One region of the Rhizobium sp. LjRoot254 genome, then DNA from elsewhere that is predicted to be linked to it. Evidence: predicted binding sites of a transcription regulator. Region 1 holds the regulator's gene; the other holds the start of a gene.

Region 1 (8,768 bases):
TTCGCCCGAGGCTGATGCCGGGCTGCTCTATGAAGCGGTAGCAAAGATAGGCGACCCCATAGGTAATCGGCACGGTGAGGGCCAGTGATGCGAAGAAACGCGGGATCGGCGCCGTTTCAGGGAATTGGATCGCCAGCCAGCCACACACCGGCAGCATGACGATCAGGTGCAATAGGTAAACGCCGTAGGAGACGTCACCGATAAAGCGCGCGGGCGCGTTCGACAGGAACCGGTCCAGCACCTCTGTCGGCCATTTGAGGAGCGCCGGCAGGCGGTCCTTGTAGAGAAGCGCGACAAAGCCGAGTACGATGGCAATCTTGATAGCGCGATGCAGCGCCGAACGGCCGCCGCCGAGTGGTACGAAGATAACGGCCACCGCGCCCACAACAAGCAGCCACTTCCATTTACCGTCGGCGCGCAGCGTCATGGCGATCAGCATGCCGGCGGCGAAGAGGTGGAACTTCATGGCCAGGATCGAATAGGCGCCGATGACGAAGCCGTTGCGGTCGAGCCAGGCGCCCACGACCGCCATGACGCCCACGAGGAGCGCCATGCCGGCGATGCGGCCGAGCTTCAGCGCAAGGATCATCAGGAACGGAAAGATCGCATAATATTGCATTTCGAGCCCGATCGACCAATCGGGCAGGGGGGTCTGGAAATTGTGCGTCCAGGTCATGCCGAACAGAAAGCTGACATGCAGCAGGATGTTGGTCAGCGATTGATCGAGATAGCGGCTGGCATAACGGGCCTGCTCTTCGACACCGCCGGACAGGACCGTGGCGGCATCGAGCCTGCTCTGCCAGAGTTCCGGCCCGAAATAGAGCGCGAGCGCCAGGCAGACATAATAGAGTGGGGCTATGCGAAAAAACCTGCGAATCCAGAAGATCTTCCAGGTATCAGGCTCCATCCACGGTTCTCGCACCTCGCGAGCCTGATAGTGGTAGGTCATCAGGAAGCCGGAGATGATGATGAAGAGCTCGACCGCCATGTCGGGCTGGGCGATGATCTCGATCTTGTAGCCGGTCATGAACATGGCATGGCCGACCAGCACCCACAGCGAGGCATATCCGCGGAGGCCGTCGAGAAATGCCAGTTGATGCCGGCTGTCCGCCATTCATTGCGCTCCAGTCGCCGCCGTCGGATCGATCAGGCCTTGTTTTCCAGGAACCACTTGTAGACGGCGGCGATGCCGTCCTTGAGTTCGATCGATGGCTGCCAGCCCATGCCGCGCAGCTTGTCGGCGCTCATCAGCTTGCGGGGCGTGCCATCCGGCTTGGTCAGGTCGTGGGCGATCTCGCCCTGGAATCCGACGGCGTCGCAAACCAGTTTGGTGAGTTCCAGGATCGTAATGTCGTCGCCGGAGCCGATATTGACGTGGCCGGCGGCCGAATAATTCTTCATCAGATGAACGCAGGCGTCGGCGCAATCATCCACGTGCAGGAACTCGCGCCGCGGCGTGCCGGTTCCCCATATGGTGATGTCAGGCGCGCCGGCGAGCTTCGCTTCATGCGCCTTGCGGATCAGCGCCGGCATGACATGGCTGGAATTCAAATCGAAATTGTCGCCGGGGCCGTAGAGGTTGGTCGGCATGCCGGAGATGAAATCGGCGCCATGCTGCTTGCGATAGGCATCCGCAAGCTTGATGCCGGCGATCTTGGCGATCGCATACCATTCGTTGGTCGGCTCCAGCGGGCCCGTCAGCATCGCATCCTCGGTGATCGGCTGGGCTGCGAATTTCGGGTAGATGCAGGACGAGCCGAGGAACATTAGCTTCTCGACACCAACCTTGAACGCGCCGTTGATGATGTTCGCCTCGATCATCAGGTTGTCGTAGAGGAAGTCGGCCGGATAGGTGTCGTTGGCGAGGATGCCTCCGACTTTCGCCGCTGCGAGAAAGACGGCGTCAGGCTTGGCTTTTTCGATCCAGGCCATGGTCGCGGCCTGGTCGCGCAGGTCGGCCTCCTGGCGTGACGCGACCAGCACCTCACAACCTTCGCTATCGAGCCGGCGCATGATCGCCGAACCGACCATGCCGCGATGACCGGCGACCCAGACCCGCTTTCCGGAGAGGGAATACATGGCCTCAGGCTTCCTTCATCACGGTCGCGGTCTGCATGACCTTGAGGTCTTCGTTGACCATTTCGCGGCAAAGATCGCGGACGGAGGTATCGTGCTTCCAGCCGAGCTTCTGATGCGCCTTGGACGGATCGCCGATCAGGAGTTCGACCTCGGTGGGACGGAAATAGCGCGGGTCGATCTCGACCACTGTATTGCCTGACAGCATGTCGTAGCCCTTTTCGTCGACGCCGGTGCCGCGCCATTCGAGATTGATGCCGACATCCTCGAAGGCCCAGGTAATGAACTGGCGCACTTCCGTCGTCTCACCGGTGGCGAGCACGTAGTCGTCGGGCTCATCCTGCTGCAGCATCATCCACATGCCGCGGACATATTCGCGGGCATGGCCCCAGTCGCGCTTGGCATCGATGTTGCCGACATAAAGCTTGTCCTGCTTGCCGAGCCGGATGGCAGCGGCAGCACGCGTAATCTTGCGCGTGACGAAGGTCTCGCCGCGCAGCGGGCTCTCGTGATTGAACAGGATGCCGTTGGAGGCGTGCAGGCCATAGGCTTCGCGGTAATTGACCACGATCCAGTAGGAATAGAGTTTCGCCGCCGCATAAGGCGAGCGCGGATAGAAGGGTGTCGTCTCGCGCTGCGGCACTTCCTGCACCAGGCCGTAAAGCTCAGACGTGGAGGCCTGGTAGAAGCGGGTCTTCTTCTCCATCTTCAGGATGCGGATGGCCTCAAGCAGGCGCAACGTGCCGATGCCGTCGGCATTGGCGGTATATTCAGGCGTCTCGAAGGACACGCGCACATGGCTCTGGGCGGCGAGATTGTAGATCTCGTCCGGCTGGGCCTCCTGCACGATGCGGATCAGGTTGGTCGAATCCGTCATGTCGCCGTAATGCAGGATGAACCGCTGATCCTTCTCGTGCGGATCCTGGTAGATGTTCTCGATGCGGCTGGTGTTGAACGACGACGAGCGGCGCTTGATGCCGTGGACGATGTAACCCTTGCTCAGAAGCAGCTCGGCGAGATAGGCGCCATCCTGGCCCGTAATGCCGGTAACAAGGGCTACTTTTCTCTTGTCGTTGCTCAAATGGATTCTCCTGTCGAATGCAATCTCTGGGCCATTGCCTGCCTCCGCGCTAGAGGCGGAATGGGGCGGCAAAATGTCGGAAGGCCGGAACACAGCACAGCAATTGCCCGATCACCCCGGAGGGGACGGACAAAAGCAGAAATTTCCGGAAATTCTGACCCTTCGCTTCTTCTTATCGAAGGACGCGCAAGACTGCAATCATCCCGCCTTCAACTGGTAAATATGGCTCTGCCCAGCGGAAAACGCAGGGGTCGGGGAAGAAGTTCCCGGTCCCGGCCAAGATGCTCAATGATAACGGCGGATGAGGCCCACCAACTTACCCTGGACCTTCACGCGGTCAGGTCCGAAAATCCGCGTCTCGTAAGCGGGATTTGCCGCCTCGAGCGCGATCGAGGCACCCTTCCGGCGGAAGCGCTTGAGGGTTGCTTCCTCGTCGTCGACCAGTGCCACCACGATATCGCCGGGACTTGCGGTCGAACCGGTGCGGATCACGACGGTGTCGCCGTCGAGGATGCCGGCCTCGATCATCGAGTCGCCCTTGACCTCCAGCGCATAGTGATCGCCGCTGCCGATCATGCCGGAAGGCACTGCGATCTCATGCGTGTTGTTCTGGATTGCCGAGATCGGTACACCGGCCGCGATACGGCCCATGACGGGAATGGCCACGGAATCGAGCACATCGTCGTTGGCGGGCCGAGGCTGTGCTTGCGGCTTGCCGAGCGAACCCTCGATGACACTGGGCGAGAAACCCCTGGCGGCCGGCTTGACGCTCGGCGAATAGGCCTCCGGCAGCTTGATCACCTCGAGCGCACGGGCCCGGTTCGGCAGGCGGCGGATGAAGCCGCGCTCCTCGAGAGCCGTGATCAGCCGGTGGATGCCCGACTTGGAGGCGAGGTCGAGCGCATCCTTCATCTCGTCGAAGGAAGGTGGAATGCCCGATTCCTTCATCCGCTCGTGAATGAAGAGAAGCAATTCCTGCTGTTTTCTGGTTAGCATGTTCAAACCCCGGCAGAATCGTGAAACAAATCTGGAACAAACACTATATGTTCCATTTATGTTCTGCAAGAGTTTAATTTTTGCTTATATCAGCATGTGATCATGCGATTTTTCGGCGCTGGGACCCAAAAAAGGCAATCTGGTATGAACTGTGGCGCATCGCGCGCGGAAATCTTCAGGATTTTTTCTGCATTGCCGCCCGCAATGTATCGTTGATGCGCTCCTGCCAGCCAGGACCTGCTTCCTGGAAATACGCCAGAACGTCGCTGTCGATCTTGAGCGAAACCAGTTCCCTCGTGTTGGGCAGCGCCGGCCGCTCGACGGCAGGCGCTGCGGCCACCTTTTTCGCCGGCTTGAACAATGCTTCAGCGGCATCCATGGCGCTGACGGGTCTGCGGGGTGGGTTCGCCATGGTGGCACCTTCTGTCTATTGATTGCTGGATGCCGACGATCATTTCCGATTAATTGTCTCACGTCCACCGCATACTGATCATGTGATCTTCGGCGGATGCTTCCAAACTCATACCTTCGCCGGATCGGCCAGCACCGGATCGGCACGCAAACGCTCCGAGGCGAAGTCCACGAACGCGCGGAGACGGCCCGATGCGGACCTGCCTTCGGCATGCACGATATGGATGGGCACGGGTTCCTGTTCGAACTCGGCAAGCACGGTCCTGAGGCGGCCAGCCCTGACATGAGCAGCGACCTGATAGGACTGGAAGCGCGACAGACCCCAGCCGGCGATCACCGCATCGATGACGGCGTCATTGGTGTTGCAGGTGAGGCGGGTCGAGATCGGAACGCGAATCTTCGTTGCTCTGCCGAATTGCCATTCGGCGCCGCCGAAAATGCCGTCGCGGCCGATCAGCCGGTGGGATGTCAGGTCCTGCGGAATTTTGGGTTCGCCGTGCCGGTCGAAATAGTCGGGCGATCCGCACACGACCTGCCGGATGAAGCCGACGCGTCGTGCGGTCAGGCCGGAGGAGGGCAGGTGGGCGATGCGGATGGCAACGTCGATTCCCTCATCTACGAGATTGGTGACACGGTCGAGCAGAAGGAACCGCACCTGCACGGCCGGATTGAGATCGAGGAAATCCAGCAGGATTGGCAGGACGTAGAGCCTGCCGAAAAGCACCGGCGCGGTGACGGTAATCGCGCCCGCCGGATTGCCGAAACTGCCCGCGGCATTGGCCTCGGCCTCGGCGATTTCAGCGAGGATGCGCCGGCAATCGGCAACATAGCCTTCGCCGGCTGCAGTCAGCTTCACCGAGCGGGTGGTGCGGATTAGCAGGCGTGTGCCGATCTCGGCTTCGAGAGACGCAACCGCGCGGGTCACCGCCGGTGCGCTCAGATGCATCGCCTTGGCGGCGGCGGCGAAACCACCGGAATCGACCACTTCAGTGAAAATGCGCATTCCCTGCAAGCGGTCCATATTTTGCCTAGTTATTTCGTCTGACGTAACAGTGTAGTTCCATATTCACCGATTATCAATTCCAAGGGGAACAATCATATTGAGCCTTCCCAATTATCGGAGGTCAAAATGAAGCTCTATAATTTCACCCTATCGGGCCATTCGCATCGCGCCAGGCTGTTCCTCTCGTTGCTCGGCGTCGATTGCCAGATCATCGATGTCGACCTTGCCCAGCGCGCGCACAAATCGCCGGAATTTCTGGCGCTCAATGCACTCGGTCAGGTGCCGGTGTTGGAGGATGATGGCATCATTATCGCCGATTCCAATGCGATCCTGGTCTATCTCGCCAAGAAATTCGGCCGTACGGACTGGCTGCCGGAAGATGCCCGCAGCGCAGCCGAAGTGCAGCGCTGGCTCTCGGTCGCAGCCGGGCAACTCGCCCATGGACCGGCTCAGGCGCGGTTGATCACGGTGTTCAACGCGCCCTACAGGCCGGAAGAGGTGATTCCGCGTGCCCATGCCATACTTGGCGTGCTCAACCAGGAGCTCGGGCAGCGCAAGTGGATCGCGGGTGGCACAGCGCCAAGCATCGCCGATGTCGCGCTCTACAGCTATGTCGCCCGTGCACCTGAGGGCAATGTGGAATTGGGCGGCTATCAGCACATCCTCGCTTGGCTCGACAGGGTCGAAAACCTGCAGGGCTTCGTGGAATTTCCGCTTGCCTCGGCCGTTCGCGCTGCGTGAGGGCTTCATATGTTGCAAAATCTCAAAGTCGATAGTTCTTGGCATCCTGGCGAGGTTGCGCTTCAAGCATCGCTCGGCGTTGCCGACCGGCTGGCGGAGGTCGGCAGGCACGTCATCCGCGACCATCTCATCGAGCAGCACCGGTTGTTCTATCCGCTGCTGCCGATGGCTATCCTGGGGACCGTTGACACCGCCGGCGACGCCTGGGCGACGGTAAGGACCGGTTATCCGGGTTTCCTGCAGGCGATCGACGACCGATATCTCCACCTCGATCTGAAGCGCGATCCTCTCGATCCCGCCGACGCGGGAATGGATAACGGAAGAGCAATTGGCATGCTGGGGATCGATTTGGGCACCCGCCGTCGCAACCGCCTCAACGGCGAGGTTGTTCGCGATGACACCGGCTTCAGCGTGCGAGTCGAACAGAGCTTCGGCAACTGTCCGAAGTATATCCAGCTACGTGGGGCGTACTATGCCAGTGATCCTACTTTGCCGTCCGAGGTGATTCCGGAGACAGCGGACAGGGCGGATGAGGCAGCGCGAGGTTTGATCCAGCGGGCGGATACGCTCTTCGTTGCAAGCTATGCCGACCTGGCCAATGGTCGCCGGCAGGTGGATGTGTCCCATCGCGGCGGTCCGTCGGGCTTCGTCAGGATCGATGGCGACGCGCTTGTCATTCCCGACTATGCCGGCAATCTGTTTTTCAACACGCTGGGCAATATCGCAGTCAACCCGCGCGTGGGCCTTGCCTTCGTGGATTTCGAGAGCGGTGGTTTGTTGCAATTGACCGGCGACGCCTTCATTATGGACCCTGTCGAGACGGCGCTGTTGCCCGGCGCGGAGCGGATGTGGCGCTTCACGCCGCGAAAGACGGTCTGGCGGCCCGGGGACCTGGCATTGCGCTGGGATTTTCGCGAGTGGTCGCCAAGCATGGCCAAGATCGTCGGATGATCACCGCAGCACAAGCAGGCCCGAGCCGATGATCACGGTGGCACCGATGACCGTATAGACATCGATCGTTGCGCCAAAGACGAGATAGCCGATAAGGCTGCCCCAGAAGATTTGGCTATACTGGGAGGGGGCGACCACCGAAGCGGTACCAAGCCTGAAGGCGCGAACAAGCAGGATGTTGGCGATGAACTGGCAGAAGCCGCCCAGCGCGAAGACAAGGAAGGCGTCGAGTGCCACCGGAATGATACTGCCGGTGAAAAGGGCGATCAGGAATGCCACGCTGGCCATGATCACGAGTGGCACGAAGGCGAGCGCGAGATCGGATTCGGCGTGATGCACCCGCCTCAGCATCAGCAGCGTGATCGAAAACAGCACGGCCGAGCCGACTGCGGCCGCGTGGCCAAGCCCGAACGAGCCGCCCGCCGGTCGCGTGGCGATGACGACACCGACAAAACCGACGACGACGCCAATCGTTGCCAGCACGGACAGCCGCTCGCCGAGAAAGAGGAAGGCGAGCAACGCCACGAAGATCGGGCCGGTAAAGGCGAGGACATAGGCGTCGGCCAGCGGGATCAACGAGATGGAGTAGTAGAACATCGCGGTGTTGGTCGCGAGGATCAGCCCGCGGGTGATCACGAAGCGCGGATATCTGGGAACAAGCCGGCGCGGATTGCGCGTGACAATGCAAAACAGCGCCATGAAGACACAGGCCATTCCGGCGACCATGAAAATGGTCTGCGACAGCGGATAGCCCTCGCTCTGCAGCTTCACCACGGTGTCGGAGCCGACGAATATGCCATAGGAGGCGGTGGCGATCGCCGCGGCTTTGATATTGTTGGAGTTGAGATGCATGCGGGAGAAATCCGGACGGCCGGACGGCCGAAACTAAGAGAATCGTTGTCGCAACGATATCTATTCCGGCAAGCCCGCGCGAGGATTGTGCGAAATCTGCGGCAATCGGCTATCTGGCCGAACCGAAGACTTTCCCGCGCCGGCGCATCGGCGGGGTTTGACGGCCGATCCGAGCGAGATCGCCAAGCGTCGTATCGTCGTCCTCGTTGAAAATCGCCTTCGGCATGCCAACGCTCGACCCGAGGCGGGCAATCGGGGGCTCGCCGAGATCCGGTGCGCGCGATCTCTTTTTCGAGGCCGACAGTCTTGCCAAGGGACGACCGGGAGCGATGGAATTGTGCTCACGCATCGCGGTGCGCCTTCCGGTTCGGGCCGGTGGCTTTCGGCTTCTTGTTTGGAGACCAGTCACGATGATGGCGTGGCGGCGCGGGATCGGCGGAGGCTTGGCCGGCACCGGGATCGATCTCGTCGCGACGACGATCGCTTTCGAGCGGATCGGCGAGCAGGCCGCCCACACCCGGATCGCCAGCGATCGTGCGGTTGTGATTTTCATTGGCTGGCTTGGTATTCATCACGCAATCCTCGTTGTGACCTGTTAAGTCACTGGACGAGGGATTGTTCCGGTGTTGCGTGTCGGCGTATCCCGGGCGGCGGTTC
Region 2 (8,768 bases), 1.9 Mb from region 1:
CGCCTTCAAACGGGTTTACGAGCGAGAGATCAAGCCCTTCGAAGTCTTTTGTGTTGCGTGTGGCGAGTGTCGCGCCGTGAGAGAGGCAGATGGCGGCGATCTGGGCGTCCTGGATCGTCATCATGCGACCATTCATTTCTCGCCGAGCTCTCATTAAACCCGCCAGTGCGGACGAGGCGTTGCTTGAACGGAGAATGCGCGTGGCATAGCGGACTTCGAGTATTTCCCTTGCATTGTCGAGATACCGTGAGGACCGGTGCTTGAGACGGTGCTTTTCACCGCCGTAGAAAAGCTCGGTAATTGTCATGTCCGTCAGATAGAGCTCTTCCGTGCGTTGAATGGAAAGCCAGTACACGAGGGCGGCATCCGGAAGCCGGCGGCTGGTCTCGGAAACGATGTTGGTATCGAGGACTATCATTCCTCAAAGCTAAAAGGACGACCGAAGTCCTTCTTTCTTTGTTGTTCGATTTCATCCATGATCTCCGAGAATTGGTCGCTTTCCTCATCGAAAGGCGCGAACAGTGCCCGTAATTGCTCGTATGGATTCCCAGCGGCTAGTTCGTTTTCCTGCGTCTGATGCTCGAGGATACCGCGACGGAGCATCTCTCTCGCCGCGTCCGACATGCTTCTGCCTGTCGAGCTGGCGATTTGTCCGAGCCCTCGCTTCAAATCCTCTGGCACATTCCGGATTAGCAGATCGCCCATGCGTTGGCTCCTATGATATCAGTGATATCATAGTGCCAAAATATCGGATTATCAATGATTGGGCTATTAGGCCCGCATCTTCGCCTTGGTGAATTTCTTGATCACCATTTCCCGTTTCAACCGTGAGATATAGTCGATGAACAGCACGCCGTTGAGGTGGTCGATCTCGTGCTGCAGGCAGGTGGCGAGCAGGCCCCCTGCCTCGACGATCTGTTCCTTGCCCGCTATATCGATATATTTCACGGTGACCTTCGCCGGCCGTTCCACCTCGGCATAGTAATCCGGGATCGACAGGCAGCCTTCCTCATAGGCCGAACGTTCGTCCGACGAGCGCAGGATCTCGGGATTGATGAAGATCTGCGGTTGCCTCTCCTCGCCCTCCTTGTGGAGGTCGATCACCAGCAATTGTTTCGGAATTCCGACCTGGATGGCGGCCAGCCCGATGCCGGGCGCGTCATACATGGTCTCCAGCATGTCGTCCGAGAGCTTGCGCACCGCGTCGTCGACTTGTGCGATGGGGGAGGAAACCTGGCGAAGCACCGGGTCGGGAAGGATGATAAGAGGCTTGATCGTCATGCCGTCTCACTTAGTACAGCGCGGGAATTCTTGCAATATTGATGATCCCTTGAAATTGCAGTGTTTCGAACGGGATAGGTCATAGCGCTGTTCCCGTTTTGATCTGGTCACCGCGCGCGAATCTGTTATGGTCGCCCGATGCAGGATCTCATCTCACTGAACACGACGCTTTTCACCATCGGGCAATACCCGGTTACGCTGGCAATCCTTCTCGTTGCGGCGGGCGTGGCGCTTGTTGGGATGCTGGTTCTGGCCACCCTTGGCTGGTCGGCGTCACGTCGCGCGGCGGAGAATGCGCGTCTGGACGCCGAACGCCGCGCTGGCGAGGCCGAACTCCGCATGGCGGAGATCCTCAAAGCGCAGACCGAGATGCAGGGCCGCATTGCCGCGATGACGGATGTGTTCGGCTCGCGCCAGCACGAACTCAACCAGTCGATCAACCAGCGCATCGACGGCATGACGCACCGCATCGGCCAGACCATGACCGAACAGACAAAGCAGACGCACGAAAACCTGCGCCGCCTGCAGGAACGGCTGGCCGTCATCGATACGGCGCAGAACAATATCCAGGCGCTCGCCAAGGATGTCGTCGGGCTTCAGGCGATCCTGTCGAACAAGCAGACCCGTGGCGCCTTCGGCCAGTCGCGGATGGAAACGATCGTCGCCGATGGCCTGCCGATGGGAGCCTATGAGTTTCAGGCGACGCTCACCAACGGCTCGCGGCCCGATTGCCTGATCAGAATGCCGAACGGCCAGCCGTCGCTGGTGGTCGATGCAAAGTTCCCGCTCGAGGCGTGGAACGCGATCCGCGATGCGGGTCCCGATGGAGCCAAGATCGCCAGCCAGCAGTTTCGCCGGGATATCGAGGTCCATATCAAGGATATCTCGGAGAAATACCTGATCCGCGGCGAGACGCAGGACACGGCCTTCATGTTCGTGCCGTCGGAATCGATCTTCGCCGAGATCCACGAGAATTTCGAGGGGATCGTCCAGCGTGCTCACAAGGCGCGGATCGTCATCGTCTCGCCGTCCCTGCTGATGCTGTCGATCCAGGTCATCCAGGCGGTGCTAAAGGACCAGCGCATGCGCGAACAGGCCCATCTCATCCAGGGCGAGGTTATCCGTCTGATGGAGGATCTCACGCGCCTCGACGACCGGGTGCAGAAGCTGCAGGGACATTTCTCCGCGGCCCAGAAGGATGTCGAGCAGATCGTCACATCATCGAGCAAACTCGCCAAGCGCGGCGAGCGTATCGAGGCGATGGAGTTCGAGGTCGTGCCGCCACAGGGCGTCGCCGCCAATCCCGTCGAGGCGCCGTCGCGCAGTGTCGAAAGCCGCACCGGCCAATTGAAGCTGAGAGTGGTTGACGAGGACTGAGAATCCGGGCCAATGATGTCTTGGGGAAACCACAAGAACAGGCCAGAAAAATGATCACCGTCCTCGGTTCCATCAACATGGATCTCATCGCCAGCGTCTCGCGGCTACCGAAGCCGGGCGAGACTGTCACCGGCGAAAATTTCGTCACCGCGCCGGGCGGCAAGGGGGCCAACCAGGCGCTGGCCGCGCACCGGGCGGGTGCCGATGTGGTCATGGCGGGCGCCACCGGCGAGGACGAGTTTGCGGTGCCCGCGCTCACCTATCTCCGCTATGACGGCGTCAATCTCAACCGTGTGAAGAGTGCGTCGAAGGCCACGGGCGTGGCGCTGATCTTCGTCGGCGCGGATGGCGAGAATGTCATCGCCATTGTGGCTGGTGCCAATGGCACGGTGACGGCTGAGGATGCAAAGGCAGCGGTGGGCGATATGAAGCGCGGCGACACGCTGATGCTGCAGATGGAGATCCCGCCCGCGGCGATCGAGGCAGGCCTCAAGGCGGCGAAGGAAAAAGGCGTTATATCAGTGGTCAACATCGCGCCGATCACGGCTGATGCCAAGCGGCTCGCCGAGATGGCGGATGTCGTCATCGCCAACGAGACCGAGTTCGAACTGTTCTCGGGCAAGAAGACGCTTGACAGTGCATCCCGCGAGGCCGAGATGCTGCGCATCAACCAGGAAACCAAGCAGACCCTGATCGTCACGCTCGGCTCCGAGGGTGTGGTCGCCGTCCGCAACGGCAGCCTCCATCGCGCCGCAGGGCTGAAGATCGAGCCCGTCGATACGGTCGGTGCGGGCGATACGTTCTGCGGTTACTTCGCTGCCGGCCTCGACCGGGGAGTGCGCTTCGAGGTCGCACTACAGCGCGCGGCTATCGCCGGTTCGCTCGCCTGCACGAAGGCCGGCGCGCAGCCGTCTATCCCGTTTGACCGCGACGTCCAGAAGAACCTCAAGACTGCTTGACCGGCGGCGGAATCCCGCGACGGCACGGAGTCAAAATGTCGCGGTGCACCGTTCGCCAGTCGTTAACCAATTGGCTTTAGACAAGACCATGCCGCCGGTCCGTGCTTTGTTGACCGGCTTATTGCCTTGAATGCAATGGTTTTTCCATGATGGAAGCGGCACCCCACCCGCCACTCGTTCCGAGGCTGTCATGTTGAAATTCGCCCCGAAGTCTCTCGCGCCCAAACTCCTGCTCGTTACCGGCGCCATCATTGCCCTTCTTCTTCTCGCTTCCAATTTCGTATTGATTGGCCAGACGCGCGACCGCGTCCATTCGCTGATCATGGCCCAGGCCGAGACCGAGGCCAAGGCGATCGCGCAGGGTATCGTCACGGAGACCGGTGCGCTCGCCAGTGCCGCACGCACCATGTCCGGCGTGATTTCGCACGGTCATCAGCTTGGCTCGTTCGACCGCAAAGCGGTGATCGACATTCTCAAGACCGGCCTCGAACAGCAGAAGATGGCGTTCGGCAGCTGGTTCGCCGAAGCCCCGGAAGGCTTCGACAAGCGTCAGGCGGAGGCCAAGGACAAGCTTGACCTCGGCGGCAACAAGAACGGCGTCTTCACGCCCTACTGGACCAAGGCCAAGGATGGCTCGGCGAGCTTCAGCACCTTCGGCGAGGATTATGCGGCCGAATGGTACGCCAAGGCCGCGACATCGCAGAAGGGCGCGATCACCAAGCCTTACGTCGCCTCGGAAATCCAGCCGCCCACCGCGATGAGCTCGATCGCCTATCCCGTCATGTCGGATGGCAAGCTCATCGGCGTCACGGGCGTCGATGTCTCGCTCGGCATGCTGCAGGAAAGCCTTGCCAAGCTCACGCCCTTCGGCACGGGCCGGGTGCTGCTGCTGTCACAGGATGGCAAATGGCTCGTCTCGCCCAGCGCGGACTTGCTCAACAAGGACTATGAGGACATCGCTCCGGACGCCGTGAAGGCAGCACTCGCCGATGGCAAGATGACGACGCTCGCTGATATCGATGGTACCGACGGCGCCCGCTTCAACCGTCTCGTCTATCCCTTCGCGCTGCCCGATCTCAATGTCAGCTGGGTGTTGCTTGTCGATATTCCCCATGCCGCGCTCGCAACCCCGGTGCGCGACCAGACCATCATGATGGTCATCGGCGGTATCGCTGTGTTGCTGGCCGCACTCGCCGGCCTCTATTTCGCCGCCCGCAGCTTCATCGCAAAGCCGCTCGAAGGCCTGATCGGTGATGTCGGCCGAATGAGCGCCGGCGATTACAGTGCGCCCGTCAACGGCCAGGACCGCCAGGATGAGACCGGCGCCGTGGCCCAGGCGCTCGAAACCTTCCGCCACCGCCTCGCCGACAGCAATCGTCTTGAAGCCGAAGCCACCGAGGCCCGCCGTCGTGGCGAGGACGAGCGCAGCCGAACCGAGGCTGAACGCAGCGAGAATGCCCGCGTGCAGCAGTTCGTCGTTGGCCAGTTGAAGGATGCGCTCGGCAAGCTCTCCGCCGGCGACCTCGCCTTCCGCATGAATTCGGAATTCCCCGGCGAATACGAGGAACTCAAGACCAACTTCAACTCTGCCATGGAAAGCCTCGAAGAGACGATCCGCATGGTCGGCCTTGCCGTTTCCAATATCGATGCAGGCACCAGCGAGATCTCTACTGGCGCCAACGACCTGTCGCACCGCACCGAGCAGCAGGCGGCCCAGATCGAGGAGACGGCAGCCGCCCTCAACGAACTCACCGAGCAGGTGCATTCGAGCGCCGAGAATGCCAAGACCGCTGCTTCGGCCGTCAACAACGCCAACCAGGAAGCAGCCAAGTCGGGCAGCATCGTCAAGAACGCCATTGCCGCCATGCACGGCATCGAGAAGAGCTCGGCGCAGATCACCAACATCATCGGCGTGATCGACGAGATTGCCTTCCAGACCAACCTGCTAGCACTTAATGCGGGCGTTGAAGCGGCACGTGCCGGTGACGCCGGCAAGGGCTTTGCGGTCGTGGCACAGGAAGTGCGCGAACTGGCACAGCGCTCGGCAACCGCCGCCAAGGAAATCAAGTCGCTGATCAGCGCGTCGGAATCGCAGGTCAATGACGGCGTGGCGCTCGTTGCCCAGACCGGCACGGCGCTGGAGGCGATCTCCAGCCAGGTCGTCCACATCAACGGCCTGATCAACATGATCTCGGTGTCGTCGAGCGAACAGGCGGCCGGCCTGCGCGAAATGAACACCGCCATGCACCACATGGATCAGGTCACCCAGCAGAACGCGGCCATGGTCGAGGAAACCACGGCGGCCTCGGTCTCGCTCAGTGATGAAGCGGCCCAGTTGAAGGCACTGGTTGCGAGGTTCCGGGTATCAGGCGGTACGCCGACGCGTGATCTCAGGTCAGTCGCGCGCCGCATGCGGGCGTGATTGCAGCAAGCGCTTCATGATCTCCAACGTCCGCCCGGCAATGGCTTGCCCGGCGGACGTTGCGACATTTATCCCACGGCCATCATCCGGCCCGGCCGAATGACGGGATCGTGATCGGTTTTCGCCTTGCCGCAGGGCAAAAAATCTCGCTAGGAATCGGTCTCGATTGATCCCTGCCAGAAAAGAACTGCATTGACTCCGATCGCATCGCCTCTCTCCCGCCGCCACTTCATTCTTGGCTCCCTGTCAGCCACTGCTGCCTTGGCCGGTTGCTCAACCTCGATCCGGGCACCAGTTCCCGGGTTTGCCACGCCCCCCATCGCGCCGCCGACGGCGGAAGAACTCGCGGTTATTTACGGGCCGAAGCAGGATGGCGACTTCGTCCTCCCCGCGATACCCTATGAGCAGATCGATCCGAAATTCTATCGCCAGCGCGTCGCCAATCCGACTTCCGAACGCCCGGGTACAGTGGTCGTCGATACGCCGTCGCGGTTTCTCTATGTCATCGAGCCCGGCGGTACTGCGATGCGCTACGGCGTCGGCATCGGCCGCGATGGTTTCGCCTGGCAGGGCGAGGGCGTGATCCAATGGCGGCAGCACTGGCCTCACTGGAAGCCGCCGAACGAAATGGTTGCCCGCCAGCCCGAACTGGCCCGCTATTCCATCGACAAAGGCGGCATGAAGCCGGGGCTGGAAAATCCGCTCGGAGCCCGCGCGCTCTATATATTCCAGAACGGCGCGGACACGCTTTACCGGCTCCATGGATCGCCGCAATGGGATTCCATCGGCAAGGCGACCTCGTCGGGTTGCGTGCGGCTGATCAACCAGGATGTGATCGATCTCTACGAGCGCGTCCCCTACCACGCCAAGATCGTCGTTTACCAATAGGCTCGTAGTGAGGCGTTAAAGCCTCGCCACGCGCTCCGTCAGCAGTTCGAAGAAGCCTTCGTCGTCGACATCCCTAAGCACCAGCGCATTGTGCTTGCGCTTGGTCACCTGCCACCAATCGACCACCGTCATACCCAGTGTCAGTTCGGAATTGAGTTCGATCTCGACATTGCATTCCCGGCCCTTGTAGAGTTCTGGCCTGATCAGGTAGGCAATCACGTTGGGGTCATGCAGCGGCCCGCCGTCAGAGCCGTATTTCACGATGTCGAAACGCTCGAAGAACGCCAGCATGTCGGCCAGCGCGACCGCGGGCTTGGTGCCAACAGCGCGGATTTTATCGACGCGTCGCTTATAGGTCAGCACCTTATGCGTCAGATCGAGCGGGATCATGACGATGCGGATGCCGGATTTGAAGACAATCTCCGCTGCTTCCGGATCGACATAGATGTTGAATTCCGCAGCCGGTGTGATGTTGCCGACCTCGAAATAGGCGCCGCCCATCAGGACGATCTCCTGGACGCGCGCGACAATGTCAGGCGCCTTCTGGAACGCCGTGGCGATATTGGTCAGCGCGCCGAGCGGGCAGAGCGTGACGGTACCCGGGGGTTCGCTGCGCACGGTCTCGATAATGAAATCGACGCCGTGCTGCACTTGCAACGGCGTCACCGGATCGAAGAGTTCGGGACCGTCGAGCCCGGTGGCACCATGCACATGTTCGGCGGTCACCAGCGGCCGCTTCAGCGGCCTGTCGCAGCCGGCGAACACTTTCACGTCGGTACGGTTCGAGAAATCGCAGACGATCCTCGCATTCCTGGAGGTGAGCGCCAGCGGCACGTTTCCGGCAACTGCGGTGATGCCGATAACTTCAATTTCCTCAGGCGAGCCGAGCGCCAGCATGATCGCCGCTGCGTCGTCCTGACCGGGATCCGTGTCGATGATGATCTTGCGGGGATGTGCCATTTTTCTGAATCCTCCAGTCTTTTTCATGCCTTGCGCGACCATGGTCTAACCACCCCGTGGACGCCTTGCAACTCCCGCCCTGTTACACCATATGAAACACCGTGGATGCTCATCGAGGTCCACGAATTGTCGCTTGCAGCCAAGGACATGGAAAAGATGACACGTGTGACCCCCTTTGCGAGCCCGCTTCTCCTGGGCTTTGACGCAATGGAGAAGACGCTGGAGCGCCTCTCCAAGATCAATGACGGTTATCCGCCCTATAATATCGAACGTTTGCGCGCCGACGATGTCACCGGTGAGCCCGACCGGCTGCGAATCACGCTTGCCGTTGCCGGCTTTGCCGAGGAAGACCTCGACGTCACCACCGAAGAAAACCAGCTCACCATCCGTGGCCGCCAGGCCGCTGAACCCGGCGAGCGGGAATTTCTCCATCGTGGCATCGCATCGCGACAGTTCCAGCGATGTTTCATGCTCGCCGACGGCATGATCGTCACCGCGGCAGCGCTGAAGAACGGTCTTCTATCCATCGACCTCGTTCGTCCCGAACCTGCGAAAATGGTGAGAAAAATTAATATTTCTGTCCCAGACTGAATAATTGCGGAATTGCCGCGTCTCCTAATTAGAAGGAGTTTTTGACATGATCTCCAAAAACACACAGGCGGGTCGCATGACCAGGAATGAATTCGCGCATCTCGGCGCGGGCAAGGTTGGCTACATCAGGAAGATGCGTTCGGAAGACGTTTCCAGCGTATTTCCGGAAGCGCCGGACCTCAACCCGGGCCTCGATCTCTGGGCCCTGTTCGGCGCCGATGGCACGCCCATCCTGCTGACGGACAACCGTTCCTCGACCTTCTTCAAGGCCGCCGAGGACGATCTGACGA

The links. Region 1 encodes LexA, which represses DNA repair genes until DNA is damaged. Its sites were predicted from a motif close to TGTTCNNNNTGTGTTCNG; they were not measured.
Region 2: the regulator LexA is predicted to act here: its motif matches at 1,370-1,387, upstream of ACSQ26_RS20210 (DNA recombination protein RmuC).

The regions. Positions count from the first base shown of each region.
Region 1 is NZ_CAXUSM020000001.1:2,218,340-2,227,107, reverse strand. It holds gene ACSQ26_RS10935 (acyltransferase family protein) at 1-1,114, opposite strand, end outside; gene fcl (GDP-L-fucose synthase) at 1,147-2,079, opposite strand; gene gmd (GDP-mannose 4,6-dehydratase) at 2,084-3,157, opposite strand; gene lexA (transcriptional repressor LexA) at 3,443-4,153, opposite strand; gene ACSQ26_RS10915 (BrnA antitoxin family protein) at 4,329-4,565, opposite strand; gene ACSQ26_RS10910 (LysR family transcriptional regulator) at 4,674-5,585, opposite strand; gene ACSQ26_RS10905 (glutathione S-transferase family protein) at 5,694-6,308, shown strand; gene ACSQ26_RS10900 (flavin-nucleotide-binding protein) at 6,318-7,259, shown strand; gene ACSQ26_RS10895 (DMT family transporter) at 7,260-8,111, opposite strand; gene ACSQ26_RS10890 (hypothetical protein) at 8,221-8,460, opposite strand; gene ACSQ26_RS10885 (hypothetical protein) at 8,453-8,683, opposite strand.
Region 2 is NZ_CAXUSM020000001.1:4,103,010-4,111,777, reverse strand. It holds gene ACSQ26_RS20225 (PIN domain-containing protein) at 1-418, opposite strand, end outside; gene ACSQ26_RS20220 (FitA-like ribbon-helix-helix domain-containing protein) at 415-705, opposite strand; gene def (peptide deformylase) at 772-1,281, opposite strand; gene ACSQ26_RS20210 (DNA recombination protein RmuC) at 1,432-2,658, shown strand; gene ACSQ26_RS20205 (ribokinase) at 2,709-3,617, shown strand; gene ACSQ26_RS20200 (methyl-accepting chemotaxis protein) at 3,808-6,039, shown strand; gene ACSQ26_RS20195 (L,D-transpeptidase family protein) at 6,232-6,927, shown strand; gene ACSQ26_RS20190 (nucleoside hydrolase) at 6,943-7,887, opposite strand; gene ACSQ26_RS20185 (Hsp20 family protein) at 8,044-8,478, shown strand; gene ACSQ26_RS20180 (DUF1150 family protein) at 8,525-8,768, shown strand, end outside.